3 regions of the Paenarthrobacter sp. NPDC058040 genome follow, and region 2 is predicted to be linked to each of the others. Evidence: riboswitches for the same ligand, from Rfam matches in the RefSeq annotation. Region 2 holds a riboswitch; each other region holds the start of a gene.
What was found. A riboswitch is a leader RNA that binds a small molecule or an ion and turns the genes downstream of it on or off. The one in region 2 is predicted to bind S-adenosylmethionine.
Positions count from the first base shown of each region.

Region 1: it holds a riboswitch for S-adenosylmethionine, as region 2 does, so the genes downstream of both, ACFVSJ_RS17900 (NADH:flavin oxidoreductase/NADH oxidase) here and ACFVSJ_RS08220 (aminotransferase class V-fold PLP-dependent enzyme) in region 2, are expected to answer to the same signal.
Region 3: it holds a riboswitch for S-adenosylmethionine, as region 2 does, so the genes downstream of both, ACFVSJ_RS21755 (LLM class flavin-dependent oxidoreductase) here and ACFVSJ_RS08220 (aminotransferase class V-fold PLP-dependent enzyme) in region 2, are expected to answer to the same signal.

Region 1 is NZ_JBHVRN010000013.1:12,254-17,639, reverse strand. Features, by position in the region: gene ACFVSJ_RS17915 (GAF and ANTAR domain-containing protein) at 1-32, shown strand, start outside; gene ACFVSJ_RS17910 (hypothetical protein) at 85-384, opposite strand; gene ACFVSJ_RS17905 (GAF and ANTAR domain-containing protein) at 398-1,108, opposite strand; SAM riboswitch class IV at 1,459-1,569, shown strand; gene ACFVSJ_RS17900 (NADH:flavin oxidoreductase/NADH oxidase) at 1,609-2,715, shown strand; gene ACFVSJ_RS17895 (LLM class flavin-dependent oxidoreductase) at 2,725-3,816, shown strand; gene ACFVSJ_RS17890 (NtaA/DmoA family FMN-dependent monooxygenase) at 3,813-5,210, shown strand; gene ACFVSJ_RS17885 (LLM class flavin-dependent oxidoreductase) at 5,207-5,386, shown strand, end outside.
Region 2 is NZ_JBHVRN010000005.1:93,364-98,749, forward strand. Features, by position in the region: gene ACFVSJ_RS08210 (metal-dependent transcriptional regulator) at 1-197, opposite strand, end outside; gene ACFVSJ_RS08215 (class I SAM-dependent methyltransferase) at 207-1,013, opposite strand; gene ACFVSJ_RS08220 (aminotransferase class V-fold PLP-dependent enzyme) at 1,104-2,498, opposite strand; SAM riboswitch class IV at 2,530-2,643, opposite strand; gene hisN (histidinol-phosphatase) at 2,789-3,601, opposite strand; gene ACFVSJ_RS08230 (ribosome small subunit-dependent GTPase A) at 3,657-4,772, opposite strand; gene aroA (3-phosphoshikimate 1-carboxyvinyltransferase) at 4,775-5,386, opposite strand, start outside.
Region 3 is NZ_JBHVRN010000018.1:77,424-82,809, reverse strand. Features, by position in the region: gene ACFVSJ_RS21760 (NtaA/DmoA family FMN-dependent monooxygenase) at 1-1,087, opposite strand, end outside; gene ACFVSJ_RS21755 (LLM class flavin-dependent oxidoreductase) at 1,135-2,232, opposite strand; SAM riboswitch class IV at 2,269-2,378, opposite strand; gene ACFVSJ_RS21750 (LLM class flavin-dependent oxidoreductase) at 2,602-3,744, shown strand; gene ACFVSJ_RS21745 (rhodanese-like domain-containing protein) at 3,783-4,211, shown strand; gene ACFVSJ_RS21740 (MFS transporter) at 4,175-5,386, opposite strand, start outside.

The sequences.
Region 1 (5,386 bases), on a different contig from region 2:
GTCCACCCAGCCCCACCGCAGGCCCGGCATGATGGCGAGCTTCGCACCGCAGGTCGTGCATAGAAGCCACCGACGCCGGCGACGCTACAGCGCGCCGCCCGCCAGGCCGTCGTCGTCCGTTCCGAAGTCCTCGTGGCTGTAACTGGCACGATGCCCATTAAGGCCCTTGGCGTCGAGCGTCTCGTTCAAGGCATGGGCCAGCAAGTCCCGCTCGATCGAGGGAAGGCTCAAAGCCCCGTAAAGATAGGCCTGGACTTCGACAATGCCGGACATGCCACCAACGCCGAAGTACGCCATCCAGACTTGTTCCAGCGTCAGGTCCACCGCCTCGAACGCTATCCTGAAGCGTCTTCGTTGTTCGTCCTCGCCTCCACGGACCGCCATGGCTCACCCCCGGTCACGAACCGAGCCCCGGCAACGCCTCGATTACTTCCTGCGCAATTTCGTGCAGCGGCCGGCCTTCCCTGCTTGATCTGGCGATCAGATGCAGTATGGTCTCTCCCTCGCTCAAGTGAAGCCTGGCCATGATGACTCCCTTGGCTGTGCCATTGGTCTCACGCTGGCTCAGAGTCGCCTTGAGCTGATCACTGAGCATCGCCACGCGCTCGCGGGCCTGGACGTTGATCAGGAAGATCGAGGCCTGCGCGGCAAAGACCTCCAGGAGCTGTATCAGGCGGGGAGAGGAGTACTGGGGCATTTCCCAGTAAATCTTGATGGCGCCAAAGGCGAGGTCACTGGAAAGCAACGGAACGCTCACGCAGGAACGGAACCCCAGATCCGCCGCCGCCGCACACCATTCAGGCCAGCGCCCGTCGGTGCGCAGATCGTCGACCTTCACCGGCTGGCCGGAGGCCCAAGCTGTCAGGCACGGGCCCTGGCCAAGTTCGTATTGAAGCGCATCAGCCCGGGCAACCAGGCTGCTTGTCGAAGCGGTACTGCTGCGCCTGCCGTCGGCATCCATCAGCGACACCCCCGCACCGGAGGCATCGTCGACGGCCAACACGGCGGCGTGGGTGATCAGCCCCAGAGCGCTGGAGACGGTTTCCTCACTAAGGAGCATTTGGGATGCACGCGCAAAAACTCCAACCAATTCATCGGCCAATGGCATTTCAGCTCCCACGGCCAAACCCCTTTCATTGCATCACGAGCCGCCGGACAGGCACGCTCCGACGGGCGTCGGCGTTCGGGGTTGGCATCATTGACCTCACGCAGGGCACCTGGCCGCTCAGAATGCCTCTCCAGTACCAGCCTATAATAAGTATCCTTACAATTACAGATGCCGCGGCCCTGGACGATCGAGGACGAGGCAAAGGGTCCTCACGGCGAAGCAGTGAAAGGCCACGTCGATGCGGTAATCGTTACGCAATGCGCCCTTCCTTGACGCGCCATTTCTCCCCTTGACGCCGCAAGACACCGTGTTTGTTGGCCCGCCCGGGCCCGCCCTAGATTCGAGCCATAGGTCAAGAGTCAGCACGCCAAGGACCGGCTGGTGCTGTGGCAACCCTCAGGCATTGAAGTGGCGGGGTGCTCCGGAAACAGACCTGGCCGCGCCTGCGGCAAGCGAATGTCGAGCCGGCTGTCTGCGGCCCCTGAAGCACGAGGAGCTGCATGAACGCGCCCCAAACAGCTACGCAAACCAGAGTCAGCCTCTTCCAACCCATCACCCTCGGGCACCGCACGTTCGCCAACCGGCTCTGGCTTTCACCGATGTGCCAGTACTCCGCGGAAGACGGCATCCCGGGACCGTGGCACCTGGTCCACCTCGGGGCACGGGCAGCGGGCGGCTTCGGCCTGATCTTCGCCGAGGCCACGGCTGTTTCCCCGGAAGCCCGCATCTCCCTGGGCGACACCGGCCTGTGGAACGACAACCAGGAGCAGGCCTGGCAGGACATCGTCGACTTCGTCCACGAACGCGGCACCAAGATCGGCATCCAGCTTTCCCACGCAGGCCGGAAAGCGTCCCTGCGCTCCCCGTGGGATGCGGTACCGGGCCCCCTGCCTGTTGAAGACGGCGGGTGGACTCCCATCTCTGCCTCCCCCTTGGCCTTCCCCGGATCGCCCGAACCAAAGCAGGCCACCGAAGCGCAACTACGAAGCATCGTGGAAGACTTCGCGTCCAGCGCCGTCCGTGCGCGCGGTGCCGGGTTCGACGTCGTCGAAATCCAGGCCGGGCATGGTTTCCTCCTGCACACCTTCCTCTCTCCTCTCTCCAATGAACGCACGGACCACTACGGCGGCCCGCTCCAAAACCGGGCCAGGCTGCTGTTGGAGGTTGTGGACGCCGTCCGGCAGGTCCTGGGCACCACGGGCCCTTCACTCTTCGTCCGGCTTTCGGCCACGGATTGGCTGGAGAACGGCCTCACTGTCCATGACACTGCCGAAGTTTCGGGCTGGTTGCGGGAGCACGGGGTAGATCTGGTGGATGTTTCCAGCGGCGGCATCCTTCCGGCCGGGATTCCGCTCGGTCCGGGCTATCAAGTGCCGCTCGCCCAGCACATCGGCGCCAAAGCGGAGGTGCCGGTTGCCGCCGTCGGGCTCCTCACGTCGCCGCAGGAAGCCGAAGGGATTGTCGCATCGGGAACTGCCGATGCAGTTTTCGTCGGCCGGGCCGGATTGGCGGACCCGGCGTTTGGGCTGCGGGCCGCGCACGAACTCGGGCACAAGCCGGCAGAACAGCTGTGGCAAAAGCAATACGTACGCGCGATCTGGAAGTAGGGGAATTCCATGAGCAAGTTTGCACTCGGCATTGAACTGGACGGCGATGGAGCCCACCCCGCTGCCTGGCGCCAGGCCAACCACCCACCGACGGAGCTGCTAACGCCAAAGCGCTTCGCCGCCGTCGCGTCGAAGGCCGAAGCCGCCGGCTTCACGTTCGCCACCTTCCGCGACGGCACTGGGCAGGGCAGCCCCAACGTGACGGGCCGCTTGGACACCGTGGAAGTCGCAGCGTTCGTGGCTGCCATGACGGACCGGCTGGCCCTGGTTCCCGCCGTGAACACCATCCATGCGGAGCCATTCCACCTTGCCAACCAACTGGCCAGCCTGGACTGGGCATCGAGGGGCCGCTCAGGCTGGCTGGCCGAGGCGCTGGAGTCGCCGGCGATCGCCGCGAGCTATGGTTCGGAACCGGTCCAGGACCGGAACGTGGTCCAGCGCGAGGCCGCAGAGGTAGTCGCGGCCACCCGTCGTCTATGGGACACGTGGGAAGACGGCGTGTTCATCGCCGACGCCGCCAACAACCGCTTCCTGGACCTGGACAGGTTCCACTACGCGGACTTCAAAGGCGAATTCTTCTCCATCAAAGGCCCGTCCATCACACCCCGCCCGCCACAGGGCCAGCCTGTGGTGTTCGGACGTCCCGCACAGTTGGCTGCTGAGCTGCCCGACGTAGTGGTGGTCAGTGCAGCCACTGTCGCGGGTGTCGCCGCCGCCGCGGCGGAACAACGACGGCGGGGCGACCTTCGCGTCGTGGCTGACCTGGAGGTAGTGCTCGACGCCGGCACCCTATGGGCGGACGAACGCCTCCACGCGCTGGACTCGGCTTCGCCGTGGCCGTCAGCGCCGGACGTCTTGCGCTTTGTGGGGGACGCGGGAGGCCTGCGCGTCCTGCTGACTGAACTGTCCGGCGTCGTGGATGGCGTGCGGCTGCTGCCCGCAGTCCTGGACGCCGAACTGGAAGTGATCACCGCCGAGGTGATCCCGGGCCTCATCTCCAGCGGGGTCTTCGTGCCTCCGGCTGCCGGGACCACGCTCCGGGAATCCTTGGGCTTGCCCGAGCCCGTGAACTCATTCGCCACCAGCAAGGAGCCAGCATGAGCATCGACTACGTCCGTCCGGAGGCCCGCATCCATTTGGCGCTGTTCCAACCGTTCAGCCCCAACTACGACTGGAGCAGGACGGACCGCCTGGAGGACTATTACGACTTCGACAAGTACGCCGAACTGGTCCAGGGCGCCGAGCGGGGTTTGTTCTCAACCGTGTTCCTCGGGGAGAGCCTTCGGCTGCGGGAACACCTCGGGAAACTGAACGACATCGCCATCACGGGGCGTCCGGATGCCCTGGTGTTGTACGCGTACCTGGCAGCGAAGACCACCAACATCGGGCTTGTTGCCACGTTGAACACCACCTACTCCGACCCCGTGGACCTGGCACGGAGACTGGCCACCGTGGATGTGCTGACCTCGGGCCGTGCAGGCTGGAACATCGTCACCACGGACAACGCCTGGACCGGCGAGAACTTCCGGCGCGGCGGATTCCTGCCGAATTCGGAGCGCTACATCCACGCCGTGGATTACGTAGCCGCAGTGCAAGACCTCTGGGACGGCTTCCCGACTGAATCGATCGCATCATCCCGGAGCGCGGCTGCATGGTCTTCCGAACCCTGGCAAGTCCGGCGGGAAGGAAAGTTCAGTAGCATCGACGCCACGCCCCAGGTTCCCGGGAGCCCGCAAGGCCAGCCCGTTTACTTCCAAGCCGGCGACTCGGCTGAGGGTCGTGACTTCGCCGCCCGGCGCGCCGAAGGAATCTTCACGCACCACATCGAATTCGACGACGCCGTCGCCTTCACCGCCGACATCCGGCGTCGCGCCCGCTCCTACGGCAGGCCCGGAGACGACGTCAAGATCTTCCCCGGAGCCAACCTCGTAGTAGCCCGTACCGACGCCGAAGCCATCGAAAAGGCTGCCTACTACAAGGAATTCGCGCTCAACAACCGCGCTGTCCTGCAAGCCATCGAGAGCGTGTGGGGCACGGACCTGTCTGCCCTGGACCTTGACGGTCCCCTGCCTTCCTTCGATCCCGTGGCCTCCAGGCAAAGCCACACCCACGGCATTGTCCACACCGGCCACGAACCCACGGTGAAATCACGGCAATGGCGGGCGCTCGCCGAAGAACGCAACTACAGCGTCCGGCAACTGGTCCATCACCTCTCCGAGCGGCGGGGGTTCGTTGGCTCGGCGTCCACGGTGGCGGATCAGTTGGCGCACTATGTCCGCTCGGATGCCTTCGATGGCCTGAACGTCACCCCGCACGCTTTCCCGGACGGCCTCACCGATGTGGTGGACCTGCTGGTCCCGGAGTTGCAGGAACGCGGGGTTTACCCATCCGAGTATCCGGGCAGCACCCTGCGGGAAAACCTCGGCCTGCCCGAAACCGTAGCCCACCGCGTACCTGGACTCCCTCAAGCCGAACTGGAAGAAGCCGCCTCATGAGCAACCTTAAGTCCATCAGCTTTCTCACGCCCGGAAACTACCCGGACGAGGACCCCCACCGCGGCCTCGAAGAAACCCTCCAACTCTTCGAACTCGGTGAGCGCCTGGGGTACAACGGGGGCTGGGTGAGGCAGAGGCACCTGGAGCACGGTATTTCCTCTGCCACGGTCTTCCTC
Region 2 (5,386 bases):
CGGATGGCGCTGTAAGGCTGGTGGTCAACCAGCCCTTGGTCCTTGAGTTTCCGCACCATTTCGGAGACGGAGGAATTGGCCACTCCGAGCCGTTGGGCCAGTTGGGAGGACGTAATGGGCTTGTCCTGCCACTCCGTGAAGGAGTAGATGACCTTGACGTAGTCCTCGATCGAGGAGGAGGGCGTACTGGTCTTCACACCTCAAGCCTACCGTGGGACGGCAGGACAGGCCTTGCGGGCCCGCCACGTCTGCGTCACGTACGGCAGGGCCACTGTTTGGCCAGGTGCGTGGCCAAGGTGCTCGTAGAGGTACCAGTCAAGGTTGCCCATGACTTTAGCGCGGGTTGCCTGGTTGGCCCGGAGGTAATAGCTGCGCGATTTGGTCAGCTCCATGATGTCCTCGGGGGACATCGGGTCTTCCCAGTGCGTGACGTGGCTTTCCAGGTCGGTGAACTCCGGACCGATGGCCGGTCGGAACCCCGGTTTGTGCACGTCGCCGGCATGCATGATGCGTGAAAGGCGGTGCACCCATGGGACGGACGTATCCAACTGGTTCCAGATCAGGCCGAGGACGCCATGGGGACGGAGCACCCGGGCGATTTCCGTGCTGGCTTTGAGGGGATCGCACCAATGCCAGGCCTGGGCGACACTGACGACGTCGAAAGCTGAGTCCGCCAGTCCGCTCGCCTCCGCCGTACCCTCCAGGGCGACTGCCTGGGGGCAGGACAGGCGCAGTTGCGCCAGCATGTCCGTGGAAGGGTCGACGGCGGCCACATCAAGCCCGCGGTCCACGAGCAGGGCGGTGAATTTTCCGGTGCCCGCACCAATGTCGGCAGCGGACCGTGCGCCCGGGGGAAGCAACCAATCCACGGAGTCTGCAGGGTAGCCGGGGCGCACCAAGTGGTAGTGCTCTCCGCCGTCCTTGAAGCTCTGCCCCAGTTCCTTTCGCCGCACCGCGTGCAGCTTGGGTCCGCCGGGTAGGTGCGAACCGTTGGAGGTACTTTGGGAAGGCATGGCTATGCACAGACTCCTTTACCGCGAACGCCGGAAATACCCTACGAATTTACCGTAAGGCAAGGCCGGTGCGTTTCCGGAAAGCCGCGATCAGTCCACAGTGCAGGGGGCGGCGCCTGCGGTGCCGGGCGTGTTGGGGGCCCATTCGGGGTAGCTGCGGTGGTCGTTGGCAGGTACCCAGCGGCCCTCGTCAACCACGTAGTCCCAGCCGAGACCGGTGCCTTTGAGCTCCTGGATGCCCTTGAGCAGCCGGGCGGCGTCCTCCAGCCGTGATCCCACACCGAAACTGGCACGCAGGGATCCAGATGGCAGGCCGAGGCGCTTGAGGAGCGGGTGGGCGCAGAAGCGACCATCGCGGAGGCCCACGCCGTGTTCCGCGGAAAGGTACGCGGCGACCAGGCCGGCGTCGAATCCCTCCACCGAGAAATTGACCACGCCGATGGTGTCGGTGGAATCGCTGAAGATCTGGTGGACGGTAACGCCGTCGATCGCCTGCAGCCCTTCCACGAGGTAGGAGCGGATGGCGGCCTCGTGGTCGTGCCAGGCCTGCTGGTCAAGGCTGGCCAGGACCTGTGTGGCACGGGCCAGTGTTGCTGCGCCGAGGACGTTGGGGGAGCCGCCTTCATGGCGCGCGGGTCCGGTTGCCCAGCTGACCGAATCAAGGCGGGCTTCGCGGACTGCGCCGCCGCCGGCCAGGTGCGGGGTTCCGGCGTCGAGCCAATCGGGGCGACCTACAACCACGCCGGCACCGAAGGGTGCATAGAGCTTGTGGCCTGAGAAGACCACATAGTCCACGTCCGCCTCGGCAATGTTGATCCGCCGGTGGGGGGCGAGCTGTGCTGCGTCGACCACAATGCGAGCACCGAATTCGTGGGCCAGGGCAGCCAGCTCGGCGATGGGAAGGATCTCGCCTGTGACGTTGGAAGCACCTGTAACAGCGAGCAGCGATACACCGCCCTGGGTCAGTTCGTGGCGCAGGTTGGTGATGGTGGCGGCCAGCGTGGAAGCCGCGACCACGCTGCGGTGCGGCACACCCTGCCATGGGAGCAGGTTGGCGTGGTGCTCGATGTCGAGGTACAGGACCTCGCCGGTGGGAGTGCCGTCGACCTGCGGAAGGCATCCAGCCAACAGGTTCAACGAGTCGGTGGTGTTGCGTGTGAAGATCACGGAGTCGTCGGGGCGGCCGCCAACGAAGTCCCGCACGATGTCCCGGGAGTTTTCGTACACCGACGTACTGATCTGGGAGGCGAATCCGGCGCCGCGGTGCACGCTCGCGTAGTAAGGCAGGACCTCGTTCAGGTACGCGGACACAATGGTCAGCGCCGGCGCGGAAGCTCCGTAGTCGAGGTTGGCGTAGCGGACGTGGCCACCCTGGATCAGGGGCGCCTGCAGTTCGGCGCCGGTCACGGCAGCAAGGGGCCTCGCGGCCGCGGCTTCCTGCGTGAGAGTGGGAACGACGGTGGATTCGAACGTAACAGTGCTCATGGGACCTCATTCAAGAGGGACCCCCTCGGGGGATCCGCGCTTGCCGAATCCGTTCCGGACCGGCCTGGTCGTCACCCGGGGCACCCCACCGCGAATGGAGGGTTGCCGGCCAGCAAACCGGGGTTTAGCGCTGGCACTCGTGACCTGTAAAAGACAATAAAGGCACCCGCACGTCGGGTACAAAGCCGTCCAGTTTGTTAAGCGGATTGTTACGCCGGATAAGGAAATGGTCGATTCGGCGAATAAAGTGCGGCGGACACCGCCCAATGATGGTGTCCGCCGTCGATTATTCAGAGAAGGTCGTCGATGCCCGGGTTGAGCCTTTTCAGGACTTCCGAGTGCAGGATCGAGTTGGTGGCCAGTGCATTTCCGCCAAAAGGTCCGTCCTCGCCCTCGAGGGAGGTGAAGCGTCCTCCGGCTTCGGTGACGATCGGAACGAGAGCCGCCATGTCGTAGAGGTTCAATTCGGGTTCGCAGGCGATGTCAACGGCACCTTCAGCCACCAGGCAGTAGGACCAGAAGTCGCCGTACGCGCGGGTGCGCCAGATGTCCTCGGTGAGGCCAAGGAACTCGTCGAGGTTGCCGCGTTCCTTCCAGCCGGACAGGCTTGAGTAGGACATCGATGCGTCGGCCAGGTTCGAGACGTTGGAAACCTTGAGCCTGGTGGCCGAGGCCAACGAACGGCCCATGTAGGCACCCATGTCCTTCGCTGCCCACCAGCGCTTGCCGAGGGCGGGTGCGCTGACCACGCCCACGACGGGCTCACCTTCGTCGATCAGGGCAATGAGGGTGGCCCACACGGGAACGCCCCTGACGAAGTTCTTGGTGCCGTCAATGGGGTCGATGACCCAACGCCGGGAACCGTGGCCACTGCTCCCGAACTCTTCACCGAGGACGGCATCGCGGGGGCGTGAACGCGACAACTGCCCACGGATGGCTTCCTCGGCGGCCTTGTCCGCATCCGTGACCGGCGTCAGGTCGGGCTTGGTTTCGATCTGCAGGTCCAGGGCCTTGAACCGGTCCATGGTCTGGGCGTCCACGGAATCGGCCAGGACGTGGGCCAATCGCAAGTCATCGTTATAGCTGGAAACGGATTGGGTCATGCCACCAAACTTATCGTGAATCGTTCCCGCACCGGTGGAGGTGTTGCTCCGACCCTCAGTTGACCGTCCCCAATTCCTTGGTTTCCTTGGCTTCGAGGCGCGGGTCGGCACCGAGGAGCCGCCTGAGCGAAGCCAGCCGGGCCACGCCGGACGGCCCGGCATGGCCGTCGTTGACCCATTCGTCCAGTCCGCAGTTCACCGCGTTGGCGTCATGCTTGCAGCCACGGTCGCAGGCCTCCGTGCCAGGCTCCAGGTCGGGGAAGGAGTGCAGGATGCGGTCAGGGTCCACGTGGGCAAGGCCGAACGAGCGGATGCCCGGAGTGTCAATGATCCAACTGCCCGGCGGTGCGTCCGCCAGTTTGAGGGCCAAAGCGGAGGATGAGGTGTGCCTGCCGCGTCCCGTCACGGCGTTCACCCCGCCGGTTGCCCGCTCGGCACCTGTCAGGGCATTGACCATGGTGGACTTGCCCACGCCGGAATGCCCCAACATGACGGTCACCTTGCCGTCGAGGTGGGAACGCAGGCGGGAGACGGCCTGGCTGTCCAGGCGGGCGGAGAGACCGTCATCGGAACGGGCATCGATACCGGAGGCCTGTGAATCGGCCGTGCGGCTGATGATGACCGGAAAATCGAGGCTGAGGTAGTTGGCCAGCAATTCCGCAGGATCCTTGACGTCCGCCTTGGTGACCAGGAGCAGCGGCTCGATGCCGGCGTCGTAAGCTGCCACCAGTGCGCGGTCTATGAAACCTGTGCGCGGTTCGGGATTGGCCGCGGCCACCACCACAACCAGTTGGTCCGCATTGGCTACCACGACGCGCTCAATGGGGTCGGTGTCGTCCGCGCTGCGGCGCAGCAGGGTCCGGCGTTCTTCAACGCGGACCAGCCTGGCGAGGGTGTCGGGGCCACCGGAAACATCGCCCACGAGCGCCACGAAATCGCCGGGGACCACGGGACTCCGGCGCAGTTCACGGGCACGCGCTGCGATGACCACGCGCTCATTGTCCGTGTCCTCGCCAACAACGGCGGTGTAGCGTCCGCGGTCCACGGTGATGATCCTGCCGATCACGGCGTCGTCGTGGCTGGGGCGGTCCTTGGTGCGGGGGCGTGAACCCTTCTTGTTGGGCCGGATCCGTACGTCCGATTCGTCCCAGGAGCGTGCGTCACGGCCCATGGTCAGTTCGTGGTCCCGCCTGCGGGCGCCTGCGCCGCGGCCTGCCCCAGCATGGCTGCCCATATGTCCGGGAACTCCGGCATGGTCTTCGACGTGGTGGCGATGTCCTCCACCTGAACGCCTTGCACCGCGAGCCCCAGGATCGCGCCTGCCGTGGCCATACGGTGGTCGGCATAGCTGTGCACCACCGCGCCGTGAAGGGCGGCAGGGCGGATGATGAGGCCGTCGGCGGTTTCTTCGGCGTCCCCGCCAAGGCGGTTGATTTCGGCGACGAGGGCCGCGAGACGGTCCGTTTCGTGACCCCTGAGGTGGGCAATGCCGGTAAGGCGGGAAGGTCCTGTGGCCAGCGCGCAGAGTGCCGCGACTGTGGGTGCGAGTTCGCTGGTCTCGTCGAAATCGGCGCCCAGGATCTCCGGTCCGCCCGTAACAGTCAAGGTCCCGTCCTTGAGGCTGACGTCGGCTCCCATCGATGAGAGGATGCTGCGCCACAGGTCGCCCACCTGGGTGGTTTCGATGGGCCAGTTGGGAATCCGGACGGTTCCGCGCGTGGCAAGGGCCGCGGCGAGGAAAGGACCTGCGTTGGAAAGGTCCTGCTCGATGCGCTGGTCGAACGC
Region 3 (5,386 bases), on a different contig from region 2:
CCTTGGCCTCGTCACGCCACTGGGCTGCGAGTTCCTTGGCGCTCTTGCCGTGGAAGGCGTTGCCACGGGTGGGGTTGGTGACGTCAACCACGGGGTCGATGTCCGGCAAGGGGCCGTCGGGGTCATATTCAGTAAGCGTGCGGCCCCAGAACTGTTCGAGGTAGGCAATGGCGGTTTCCGGACCAACCTGCTGCGAACGGACCCATTGGTGCTTCTCCTCGGCTTCGGCAGCCGTGGCGCCGAGGATGAACTCCTGGCCGGGGAAGATCTTGACGTCGTCTGCCGGGCGGCCGGCTTTGAGGGTCCTGGCAACGATGTCTTCGCGGAACTTCTTGGCGTCCCCCAGTTCGGGGTGCGCGGAGAAGATGACGTCCGCATTCCGGACCGCGAAATCGCGGCCGTCCGGCGAATCGCCAGCTTGGAACAACACCGGGTGGTGCTGGCTGGAGCGGGGAAGCCGGCCGGTGATCTCGACGTCGAAGCTCTGGTCGTTGCGCTTCACCGTACTGATGGCGTCCTCGCGGAGCCAGCGGGCGTCACTCCGGGACCCGGCGATTGCGCCGTCGGCCCAGGAATCCCAAATTGCCTTTGCCGTCTGGACGAACGCTTCGGCCCGGATGTAGCGGTCCTCGTGCTTGAGGAACCCGCCGCGCCTGAAATTGGCACCGGTCCATGCGTTGTCCGTGGTGACGATGTTCCACGCTGCCCGGCCGCCGGAGAGGAGATCCAGGCTGGCGAGGCGGTGGGCAAGGTCCGCGGGGTCGTTGTACGTGGTGTTCTGCGTTGCCACCAAACCGATGTTGGTAGTGATGGCTGCGAGCGCGGCAAGGGCGGTCTGCGCGTCGGGGCGGCCTGCGACGTCGAAGTCGTGGATCTTGCCGAGGTGTTCACGGAGGCGGAGCCCTTCTCCGAGGAAGAAGGCGGTGAAGAGGCCACGCTCGGCCGTCTGGGCGACGCGGCGGAAGGACTCGAAGTCAGTCTGCGAGCCGCTGGCCGGGTCCTTCCAGACCGTGGTGTGGTTGACGCCTTGGAAGAAGACGCCGAACTGGATCTGCCCGTTGCCTGCGATGCGGTGATGCTTGGTCATGGTTCTGCTCTCTGGATGTGTTGCTCTGGGCGGGGCGTGCGCGTCATTCAGGCCGCTGCGTAGCGGTTGGCGGGGCGGGGAAGGCTGAACGCTTCACGAAGCGTTGATCCTGGAGCCGGTGGAACCACCAGGCCGCTCTCGTGCAGGGCGGGCAGAACTTTGTGGGCCAGCTCAGGGAGGTCGATGTCCAGGACGGCAGGCTTGAGGCGGACCCCGTCGGCGGCCGCAAACAAGGTGGTGAGGAGGTCGATGAGGCCCTGCGCGTCGCCGACGTACCGGGCGCCGCCCTGCCATTCTTGGTACGCGTCAAGCTCGGCCAAGCGGTCCTCGGCAGACTGGCCCCGGGAATCAAGGATGACGTCCAGTTCCACGAGGGTCCGCGGCGCACCGGCCGCGGCTGCTGCCTGGGCTGCTTGCGGGAGGGCTTCGGCGGTGTCCGCGGACACCAGTGCCACATCAGCTTCGACGGCGGGAAGCAGGCCGGCGGGGGCGAAGACCACCAACTGGCCCTGCAACGGACGCGGAATGATGGACGGGCCTTTCACCGAGAAACGCTCGCCCTCGAAGTCGGCGTAATGCAGCTTGTTCCGGTCGAGGTAGCGCCCGGTGGCTGCGTCGCGGATCACGGCGTCGTCTTCCCAGGAATCCCAGAGCCTGCGGCTGGCTTGGACCACGTCGGCTGCTTCGCTTGTTGCTTCATGCGCCGGCAGCGGTGTCCGGCCCACCGAACGCGCTTCCTGCTCCACGTTGGCCGCGTTCACCAACCAGCCGGCCCTGCCGTGGGAGGAGTAGTCGAGGCTTGCCAGTTGAGTGGCCACATGGAACGGCTCAGTGAAGAGCGTTCCGGCTTCCGGTACCAGTCCAAGCGAACTGGTGATGGGGGCGGCGAAGGCGGCCCGTTGGATCGCGTCGAGCCGTCCGGCGATACCGGTGCTGCCGGCGTCCACAACGCGCGTGTCCTTGAAGGTGGCCAGATGGAAGCCCGCAATGTCCGCCGCCTGGACGGTCTCACGGATCCGCTGGCCCCCCAACAGTGCCTGCGGCTCATGTAGGGCCTTTCGCCATGCAGCCGGGTGGGCTCCATCGCCGTCGAGCTCCAAGGCCACCACACGTGAACGGAATTCGGGTACAGAGTTGGAAGGCATGATTCTCTCTTTTCAGAGGCCGCCACGCGGCCGGTTGACATTCACTTGCCGCACATGCGGCCAGGTCTGTTTCCGGAGCACCCCGCCACTTAATGCCTGAGGGTTGCCGCAGCACGAGCCGGTCCTTGGCGTGCTGACTCTTGACCTGGGATTGAATCTAGGAGCAGCTCCAAGGAATGTACAAACGGTCCCGACGCGCGGAGTCAACGCGGGAAACACCGCGTCAAAGGGCTGCCAAGTTCGTCATTTTCCGGTATTCCGGGAGCCCGGTGTGACTTTCCGTTGCGCCGGATTGAGCACCATGTAGCCCAGTTGAGCCGGGTGACAACCGGGCTTTGGCACCGCCGTGGGCGTCCGTAGTGTCATGACATGCCGAAGCCATCCGTGACCCCCCTGTCAGTCCTTGACCTCAGTCCCGTCTCAGCCCACCAGAGTTCAGGCGACGCCCTGCGGAGCACCATCGCGCTGGCCGTCGCCGCCGAAGCAGCGGGCTATTCGCGCTATTGGCTGGCGGAGCACCACCTCAACGACGGCGTGGCAGGTTCGGCCCCGCACATCCTGGCGGGCCTCGTGGCATCGGCAACCCGGACCATCCGGGTGGGCACGGCGGCAACCCTGCTGGGCAACTACCGTCCGCTGCAGATTGCGGAGAGCATAGGAACCCTCGCCGCCGTGTTCCCGGACAGGCTGGACCTGGGCTTTGGCCGTTCGGGTCCGCCCAAGTCCCCCAGCGAGCCGGCCCCGGGTTTCGTGGCGCCGGATGCTGTGGACGAGCCGGGCGAACGAGTGGTGGACGGCCTGGTTGTCCCGGCACCCCGCCCGATCTTCGGCGCGGTCCTGCCCCGAAAATTCCGGCTGCAAGGCGAACTCCTGGGCCGCTTCCCCGGGGACACGGACAACTTCGAAAACGATGTCCAGGACATCATCGGCTTCTTCACGGGCGATTACCGCACCAAGCACGGCGAGGAAGTCACGGCCACGCCCGCCCTGGGCCAGGCACCCCAGTTCTGGATCCACGGCTCCACGGCAGGACCCAGTGCCAGGCTCGCAGGCAAGCTTGGCCTCCCCTTCGGCGCCAACTACCACGTGGCCCCGGCCACCGTCCTGGACTCGATCGCGGAATACCGGGCCCACTTCAAGCCCTCGGCGACGCTCCAGGAACCGCGCGTGATCGTCTCCGCCGACGTCCTGGTGGCCCCCGAGGAGTTCAGTGCCAGGCGGCTGGCCCGCGGTTACGCCCAGTGGGTGCACGGAATCCGGAGCGGCCAAGGTGCCGTGCCGTATCCATCGCCCGATGACGCCACCGAATTCACCCTGGACGCCGAAGCCGAAGCATTGGTCAAGGACCGGCTGGACACCCGCTTTGTGGGCGACCCGCAGCAGGTGAGCGAAAACCTGCGGACCCTGCAACGTGCCACCGGAGCCCAAGAACTGTTGATCACGACGATCGCCCATGACCCCGCCGACCGCGAGAACTCCTATCAGTTGCTCGCCGAGGCCTGGGGCCTCTGAAGAACCTGTCCATGACCCACACCGAAAAAAGGAGCACCATGACTACGCAAACGACCGAAACCCAGGAAGACACCCAGCTCATCACCGCGGAGGAAGCTGCCGCGTTGATCCAAGAGGGTGTCCTGCTCATTGATGTCCGCAGCGAAGGCGGCCGCGCCAGCACCGGCGCAGTACCCGGCGCCGTGATCGTGAACCGGGAGCACGTTGCGGAAGACTTCGCGCCGGATTCGCCTCACCGCCTCAGCCAGGTCACCGGGCCCGACCAGAAGATCGTGGTCTTCTGCGGCTCCGTGAACGGCTCGCGTCCTGTCGCTGAGAAGCTCAAGGTCCTGGGGTACGCCAACGCCGTGCACGTGGATGGCGGCTTCCCGGCCCTCCGCGACGCCGGCGTCCCCACCACCGGCCCCACGGCCCCGCCCGCCGAAACCGCTCAGGCGTCCACCGATTCGGTGGCCTCCGAGCGCTGAGTACCTCCCGACGTCGGGCCCGCTGAAACCGGGCCACCGGCGGTTGGTTCCGTTGCCGTCGTCGTGCTTTCCTTCACGGAAACCACGACGACGGCACGTTCGTTTCCGGGGTTGCGCGCCTCGCGGAGCCAGTCGAGTCCGCCGGCCACCAACGCGACGCCCAGCAGGACGCAGCACATGAGGATGCCCTGGTGGAATGCGTCCTTCGCTGCTCCGCCCGTGACGGCACCATGGGCTTGGAGGAACATGCCGGCCGCCGCCGCCGAGCACAGTGCCGCGGCGAACCGTTGGCTGAGCTGGTAGAAACCCGCGGCCACGCCGGCGGCTCCGGCCGGCGCATGGCCCAGCGTGAGGGTTTGGTTGGGTGCCACCACCAGGCCTGTGGCCACCCCCTGCAAAAGCCCGACGACGGCGACGGCAAGTGCCGCTGTTCCGCCGTCGAACTGTTGGACGAACCCGTCCTTGGCTACGAGCGTCGCGAGGCTCCCGACGAGCGCAAAAACTATGCCGCCACGTCCATAGCGGGCCACGAAGCGCCAGCTGAAACTCGACGCCAGCAGCATCCCGGCGGCTTGCGGGGCAAGGATGGCCGCGGCGGCCAAGGGTGCCATGCCGGTGCCGGAGAGGAAGTAGAAGGACGTCACCGCTGCCATTCCCGCGCCCACTCCGAACTGGCACAGCGCCACCACCGTTCCCAGGGCGTACCCCTTGGACGTGGCGAGGGACGCGCTCAGCAAGGGGGTCCGGCCGCGGCGGTGGTACAGGATCTCCCAGCCTGCGAAGGCCAACAATGCCGCGGCGCCGATGCCCAGGGAGGTCACCGCAACCACGCCGGAGCCGTAAATCGTGGGGATCAGGGAGGCCACAACGACTCCCCCGAGCAGGAGGGCGCCGAGGATGTCGATGGATGGTTTGCGGCTGCTGCCGTGTGCCGTTCCTGCTGTGTTGGCTCGACGGGCGCCTGCCGCCCGTGGCAGCAGGAAGAACGCGAGCGGCACCAGGATCATCACCAGTGGAACGTTCGCCAGGAAAAGGATGCGCCAACCGATCGAAGGATCACCCAAGGAGAGCACAAAGCCGCCGATGAGCGGGCCGCACACGGCAGCGGAACCACCGGCTGCGGCGTACGCGCCAAGGGCTTTGGCGCGGTCGTGGCCTGTGTAGATGTCCTGCAA